DNA from 2 places in the Flavihumibacter sp. genome. Region 2 is predicted to be linked to the other one. Evidence: riboswitches for the same ligand, from Rfam matches in the RefSeq annotation. Region 2 holds a riboswitch; the other holds the start of a gene.
What was found. Region 2 has a riboswitch for cobalamin ahead of V6M43_RS06960 (ribonucleoside-diphosphate reductase small subunit). Riboswitches for the same ligand answer to the same signal wherever they lie in the genome.

Region 1 (3,368 bases), 480 kb from region 2:
AAATGGAGAACAGGGCGAACTGCAAACCGATGACCGGCTGAAACCCAGGTCGGCGTTGTTGTTCGGACAGGGGATACTGGACCTGCCGGGGGACTGGCAGCTCAGTGCGGGACTCAGTTATAATGCCAATACCGTGGGGATCAGGCGGGTGAGTGAAGAGCCTGCATTTGAATTCAACAGCAATTACCGGAAAGAGTGGATGCCAAGGGTTGCGCTAACAAAGAAACTTGGGGCCCTCACTTTTTATAGTATGATCGCGAAAGGATTTTCGCCACCCACTACGTCGGAGTTATTGCCATCCACAAGTGTGATCAATACCAGCTTGCAGGCAGAAAGCGGCTGGAATTATGAAGCAGGGGTGAGAGGAAGGATCCTGAAGCAGAAGCTCTATTTTGACCTCGACTTTTTTTATTACCGGCTGCGGGATGCAATAGTTCAAAGACGAGATGCAAGCGGGGCGGACTATTTCGAAAATGCGGGCTCCACGCGGCAGAAAGGATTTGAGGGATTCCTCACCTACGGGCCTGTGGCGCTGGTGCCAGCACAGCAGATCAGTTTATCAACATGGATGAGTTATACGCTGCATCCCTTCCGTTATGTGGATTATAAGCAGGTTGAGAATGATTTTAGTGGAAATAGATTACCAGGTGTGGCTAAGCAAACATTGGCAGCGGGATTTGATGTTGACGGTAAGGGGGGAATGAATTTACATCTGGCATACCAGTATGTGGATCCCATCTGGCTCAATGATGCCAACAGTGAAAAGGCGAAGCAATATCATTTACTCGGAATAAGGGGAGGCAGCAGGCTGTACCGTGGGCTGAACTGGTTTGCGGGCGCAGATAATTTATTCAATACAACCTATAGTTTAGGAAATGATATCAATGCCTTTGGGGGGCGGTATTACAATGTGGCGCCGGGGCGGAACTACTATGCGGGACTGCGTTTACAATTGAACTAAATTTTGTAAATTAAGAGACCATTCTGCACCCTCATGAAGTATTTTTTAACCATTAAAATTTCACATCATGAGCACCTTAACCATGCCCACCCTTTCACTTTACGAGCGCCTTGGAAAAAGAGAGCGCATTGAGACCATAGTAGAAGATATCGTAGCAGCGCATATGAGCAATCCCCTCATTAAAGCGCGATTTTTGCCCTACCTGGAACAGGGAGAGAAATTAGCACATACCAAGTCATTGCTGGTGGAATTTCTATGTGCCGGAAGTGGCGGATCGGAAGCATATACCGGAAGGGATATGCAGGCGACCCATCGAGGCATGAATATCAGTGAAGCAGAGTATATGGCTGCCATGGATGATATCATGCAGGTACTTTCCAGTCATAATATTGATGAGGAAACCCAGAAAGACATTTTATTTATCGGATATTCCTTGCGCAAACAAATCATCGCACAATAATAGGTTCATTCATATATCTTCGCGCCGGAAACGGTTCCGCTTCGGCGGATTAAAAGGGAAGTCCGGTTGATTCCGGCGCTATCCCCGTAGCTGTAAAGTGGAGAGGAAATGGAGAGATGGAGAGATAGAGTGATGGAGAGAGAATCCAGATTATACCTCACTGTTGGTGAATGACCACTATCCGCGGAAGCGGGTGGGAAGGTAACTGACAGACACGAGCCAGAAGACCTGCCGCGTCCATCAATCAACATTTTGCTTTCGGGAGAAAAGCAGGAATGGTAAACGCGCAGGCGATTTATAATTCCCACCACTTTCCGGAAGCAGTCACCCTAATCTTTTTTCAGACATGAAAAAACAATGGATCATGGTGGCTGCTACGATCATCAGCAGCCATGTCAGTACAAAACTGATGTCACAATCAACCGGCGAAAAGCAGGCCGACAGCAGCAGAACACTCGATGAAGTAATTGTAACTGCCAACAAGCAACCCCAGAAACAAAGCAGTACGGGGAAGGTACTAACGGTCATCAACAGGCGAACGCTCGAGAACAATGCGGGCAGAACACTTTCACAGGTACTAAATGAACAGGCCGGACTCATCATCAATGGAGCACAGAATTCGCCCGGCACCAACCAGACCGTTTACCTGCGGGGTGCGGGAGCGGCCAATACACTGATTTTGGTGGATGGCATGCCGGTAACCGATGGGTCGGGGATAACGATCCAGTTTGACCTGAATCATATATCCATTGACCAGGTGGAGCGGGTAGAGATCCTCAAAGGCGCGCAGAGTACACTTTATGGGTCTGACGCAGTGGCGGGCGTGATCAATATCATTACCCGGAAGAACCAAAGCAATAAAGCCATCGGACTGAACGGACTTTTAGCAGCGGGTACCTATGGAACATACAAAGGCAACCTTGGCTTATCGGGGGCCATTGATAAATTCAATTATTCGGTGCAGTATAACCGCCTGCAGTCCGAAGGATTTTCTTCGGCTAAGGATGAGGGTGGTGCCGGCAATTTCGATAAAGACGGGGTGAAGCAGGATATGGTGAACCTGGCTGCGGGCTATAAGTTTAGCGAGGCCTGGACGTTTAAGGGCTATTACCAGTTCAGCGAGTATGATGCCGACCTTGATGACAATGCCCTGGAAGACGACCGTAACAGTAGGAGCCAGCAGCGGCAGCAGGTAGCGGGCATACAGAGCAGTCACCAGTTGAAAAATGGCAACCTGGTATTCAATGCCAATTACAATACCGTTCGAAGGGTGTATGATGACCCGGTGAATATTCCAGCGGGCGCAAATGACTGGGATCCGTCGAGTGGCGATTATAAGGGTCGGGCCCTGTTTGCGGAGGCCTATATAAATACCAGTTTGCAGAAGCACCTTGGATTGTTGGCGGGCATCGACTACCGTCGCAATACAGCAGATATCAATACCAGTTTCGGGAACCTGGGCAAGGACAGTCTGGAAGCGAGTATGATGAGTGCTTATGCCGCCTTTACATTGAAGGGTTTTGAGCGATTTGGTGCAGAGTTGGGCGGAAGGTTCACGCAGCACCAGGATTTCGGGGATGCCTTTACCTATGCATTCAACCCCTATATCTACCTGCTGCCGCAGTTGAAGCTATATGCTTCGGTGGCAACGGCATTCAGGGCGCCATCGCTCTATCATTTAGCTTCGGAGTATGGCAATACGGCGCTGGAGCCGGAGAGAAGCAATCAATACGAGGGTGGACTGCATTTTACAAGCAATAACAAGATCATTTCCGCGCGGGTTACAGCCTTCAGGCGGAAGATAAAAGATGTGATCGTGTTTGCTGGATTACCAGATCCTCCTTATGGGCAGTACAGGAATGCAGATAAGCAGGATGATAAGGGGGTAGAAACGGAGCTGAGGGTGCAGCCAAATGAGCGATGGCAGATAACGGCCAACCACAGTTG
Region 2 (3,368 bases):
ATCAATAGCATATTTTGCCCTCATCAAGATCGATGAGTCAAGTACGGAACTCCTTAATTCTCATAACGCGAAGTGGTTTGATCTGAAAAAGTTGCCTTCGCTGGTATTTGATCATAAAGCCATGGTGAAGCTCGCCAAGGAGCGCTTACAGCAGAAGGTTAGTAATCACCCGATCGGTTTTGAGCTCCTGCCAACCAAGTTCACGCTTCAGCAGTTACAGGGGCTCTACGAAGCCATTTTCGAAACCGCTTTTGACAAACGTAATTTTACACGCAAAATATTATCGCTGGGCATTCTTCAACGCCTGGATGAAAAGGAAAAGGAATCTTCTAAAAAGGGTGCTTTTTATTACATCTTCGATAAGAAAAAATATAAGCAACTCGAATCTGAGGGTATCAAACTTATTTAAATAAATCATTACAGGCTGTGCCCACAGTACTTACAGAATTTTGCATCGGGATCATGTCCATATGCCGAGCAGTTGGGGCATGCAGTGGTATTTGTTTCATCGCGGCGCGCACTTCTTGATAATTCTACCGTAACGATACCCGTGGGAACAGCAATAATTGCATAGCCTAGCAGCATGATAAAAGATGCGATAAGTTTTCCAACGGGAGTTATCGGCGAAATGTCTCCATAACCAACTGTAGTTATCGTTACAATTGCCCAGTAAACACTTTGAGGAATACTGCTGTATTTCTCATTTACCCCGCTTTCCACCACGTAGATTAAGGCACCCAGGATAATACTTAATAGCACAACGAAACTTAGAAAAATGCTAATGCGCCGGGCACTTGCTTTCATCGCTAAAACTATCGTAGTGCCCTCACGTACAAACTGACTGAGTTTAAGAATTCGAAAAACCCGCATAAGTCTTAGGGCACGTATAGCCAGTAAAAAATGTGATCCGGGAATAAGAAGGCTCAGGTATGTTGGAAGAATTGACAAGAGATCAATGATTCCATAAAAACTGGTCATGTATTTTACCGACCTCTTTACAGAGAGCAGTCTTAATACATATTCAATAGTGAAAAGTATTGTAACGATCCATTCGAGGGTAACTAATTCCTTTCCATATATATCATTTACCGGCTTCATGCTTTCCAGCATTACAATAGCAAGGCTCAGTAAAATGAAAAACAGTAAAGCAAGGTCAAAAATGCGGCCCGCTTTCGTGTCTGCTTCAAAGATGATAGTGAAAAGTTTCTGTTTCCAGTTTTGTTGTACCGGGTTAAGCACGGTCTTTTGACTCATATAAACAATTTACGAAAATGCTTTATTTATCTAGCGTTTTACAATGTCTATGATCATTATGGGTGGATCAAAATACTGATCATTTTCAGGTTTGTTATAGATCTTCCTTACCACATCCATTCCGCTAATGACCTTTCCAAATGCTGCATAACCCTGGCCATCCGGATTGTTTTCGCCTCCATAATCCAGTCCCGGCTGGTCAGCAACGCAAATGAAGAATTCAGAACTTGCGCTCCCGGGTTCCTCCCTGGCGAGCGATAAGGTGCCGGCAAGATGCTGAAGTCCGGTCTGCTGAGTGGTTTCATGTTCCACTCTTGGAACGTCAGGACGTTTCTTTGTCCGGCTCCATAAACCACCCTGCAAAAGTTCTGCCTTTGGGGCATTTGATGGCTGGTTTGCATCATTGAGTACCCGGTAGAAACTGCTTCGTTTATATAAACCTTTATCAACGATCGCCAGAAAGGCAGCTGTAGATTTTGGTGCTTTGTCCGGAAATACAGCCACATTGATGTTGCCCTCTGTGGTTTTAATAACAAGCTCCACCGCGCCTTCCGGGGCATTTTGAGAAGTGCATGCGTTGAGCACACCAATTATAAAAAGCAATATTAGATTTCTTTTCATGTCTGCAAATTTTCAGGAATATAGAATGGTTTCGAGAATCTATCCACATGTGTGAAAAAGTATTAAAGCCTCCCCCTGAGTTTGAAGGTATTTTCGTTTTAGTTCATGCAATTAATTATTTCGGTGCGTCCGGCTCTGAGCCGGTTCGCTTAATAGGGAATCGTGTGCAAATCACGGGCTGACGGGCAACTGTAAGTAACCATGTTACAAGCCAGACACCTGCCGATACTATTTTTTGTTTGGGACCTTCCCGCGTAAGGTACAGGCAAGGTGTAAGCGTCACATCTCATGACGCGCTTCAGAACTCAGGTCATGGCAATTGCCAGATGACCAGGGTTTCCCCAGCGACACTCCCTTGTATTTTAACAGGTATTGAGAAAATTTAAAATAATCGATATGTCGAATGAGAATGAATTGTTGCTCAGGGAAAACAAGGACCGTTTTGTGATCCTTCCTATCAACTACCCCAAAGTTTGGGAAATGTATAAAAAACATGAAGCCAGTTTCTGGACTGCTGAAGAGATTGATCTTAGCGCCGACCTGACCGATTGGGCCGCCCTTAATGATGGAGAGCGGCATTTCCTGAGTCATGTTCTTGCATTCTTTGCTGCAAGTGATGGTATCGTAAATGAAAACCTGGCCGTGAACTTTATGAGTGAGGTTCAATTACCCGAAGCACGATGCTTTTATGGTTTTCAGATCATGATGGAAAATATCCACTCCGAAACGTATGCATTACTTATTGACACCTATGTAAAAGATCCTGTTGCAAAAGATAAACTCTTTCATGCTATCGATACAGTGCCTGCAGTTAAGAAAAAAGCTGAATGGGCTCTGCGTTGGATCGAGAATGGTTCTTTCGCGGAAAGACTGGTTGCTTTCGCAGCGGTGGAAGGTATCTTCTTTAGTGGAAGTTTTTGCTCTATATTCTGGATGAAGAAAAGAGGATTAATGCCTGGACTAACCTTCAGCAACGAGCTTATAAGCAGAGATGAGGGGCTGCATTGTGAGTTTGCATGCCTACTCTATAGTATGCTCTCACAAAAACTATCACAGGAAGCTGTACACGCTATTATCAGCGATGCTGTAGCAATTGAAAAAGAATTTGTGACTGAGGCTTTGCCTGTTGATCTTATCGGGATGAATGCAAGACTGATGCAGCAGTATATTGAATTTGTAGCCGACCGCTGGTTGGGTGAACTTGGATATACTAAACTCTACAACACAACCAATCCATTTGACTTCATGGAAATGATCTCGCTTCAAGGCAAGACCAATTTCTTTGAAAAGCGCGTTGGGGATTACCAAAAATCAGGGGTGATGACTGGTGCTTCCGGACAAACATTCTCCCTTGAGGAAGACTTTTAAAACCATTCCCTACCTATAAATCATTGATATGTTTGTAATTAAAAGAAACGGTAGAAAAGAGGCCGTTAAGTTCGATAAAATAACAGCTCGTATTCAAAAGCTCTCCTATGGGCTCAGCCCAATGG

Region 1: it holds a riboswitch for cobalamin, as region 2 does, so the genes downstream of both, V6M43_RS04865 (TonB-dependent receptor plug domain-containing protein) here and V6M43_RS06960 (ribonucleoside-diphosphate reductase small subunit) in region 2, are expected to answer to the same signal.

The regions. Positions count from the first base shown of each region.
Region 1 covers NZ_JAKFDQ010000007.1:479,316-482,683, forward strand. The annotation lists gene V6M43_RS04855 (TonB-dependent receptor family protein) at 1-961, shown strand, start outside; gene V6M43_RS04860 (group I truncated hemoglobin) at 1,029-1,421, shown strand; cobalamin riboswitch at 1,436-1,671, shown strand; gene V6M43_RS04865 (TonB-dependent receptor plug domain-containing protein) at 1,768-3,368, shown strand, end outside.
Region 2 covers NZ_JAKFDQ010000007.1:955,217-958,584, reverse strand. The annotation lists gene V6M43_RS06975 (NUDIX hydrolase) at 1-409, shown strand, start outside; gene V6M43_RS06970 (ion transporter) at 418-1,254, opposite strand; gene V6M43_RS06965 (peptidylprolyl isomerase) at 1,285-1,875, opposite strand; cobalamin riboswitch at 1,980-2,116, shown strand; gene V6M43_RS06960 (ribonucleoside-diphosphate reductase small subunit) at 2,272-3,243, shown strand; gene V6M43_RS06955 (ribonucleoside-diphosphate reductase subunit alpha) at 3,272-3,368, shown strand, end outside.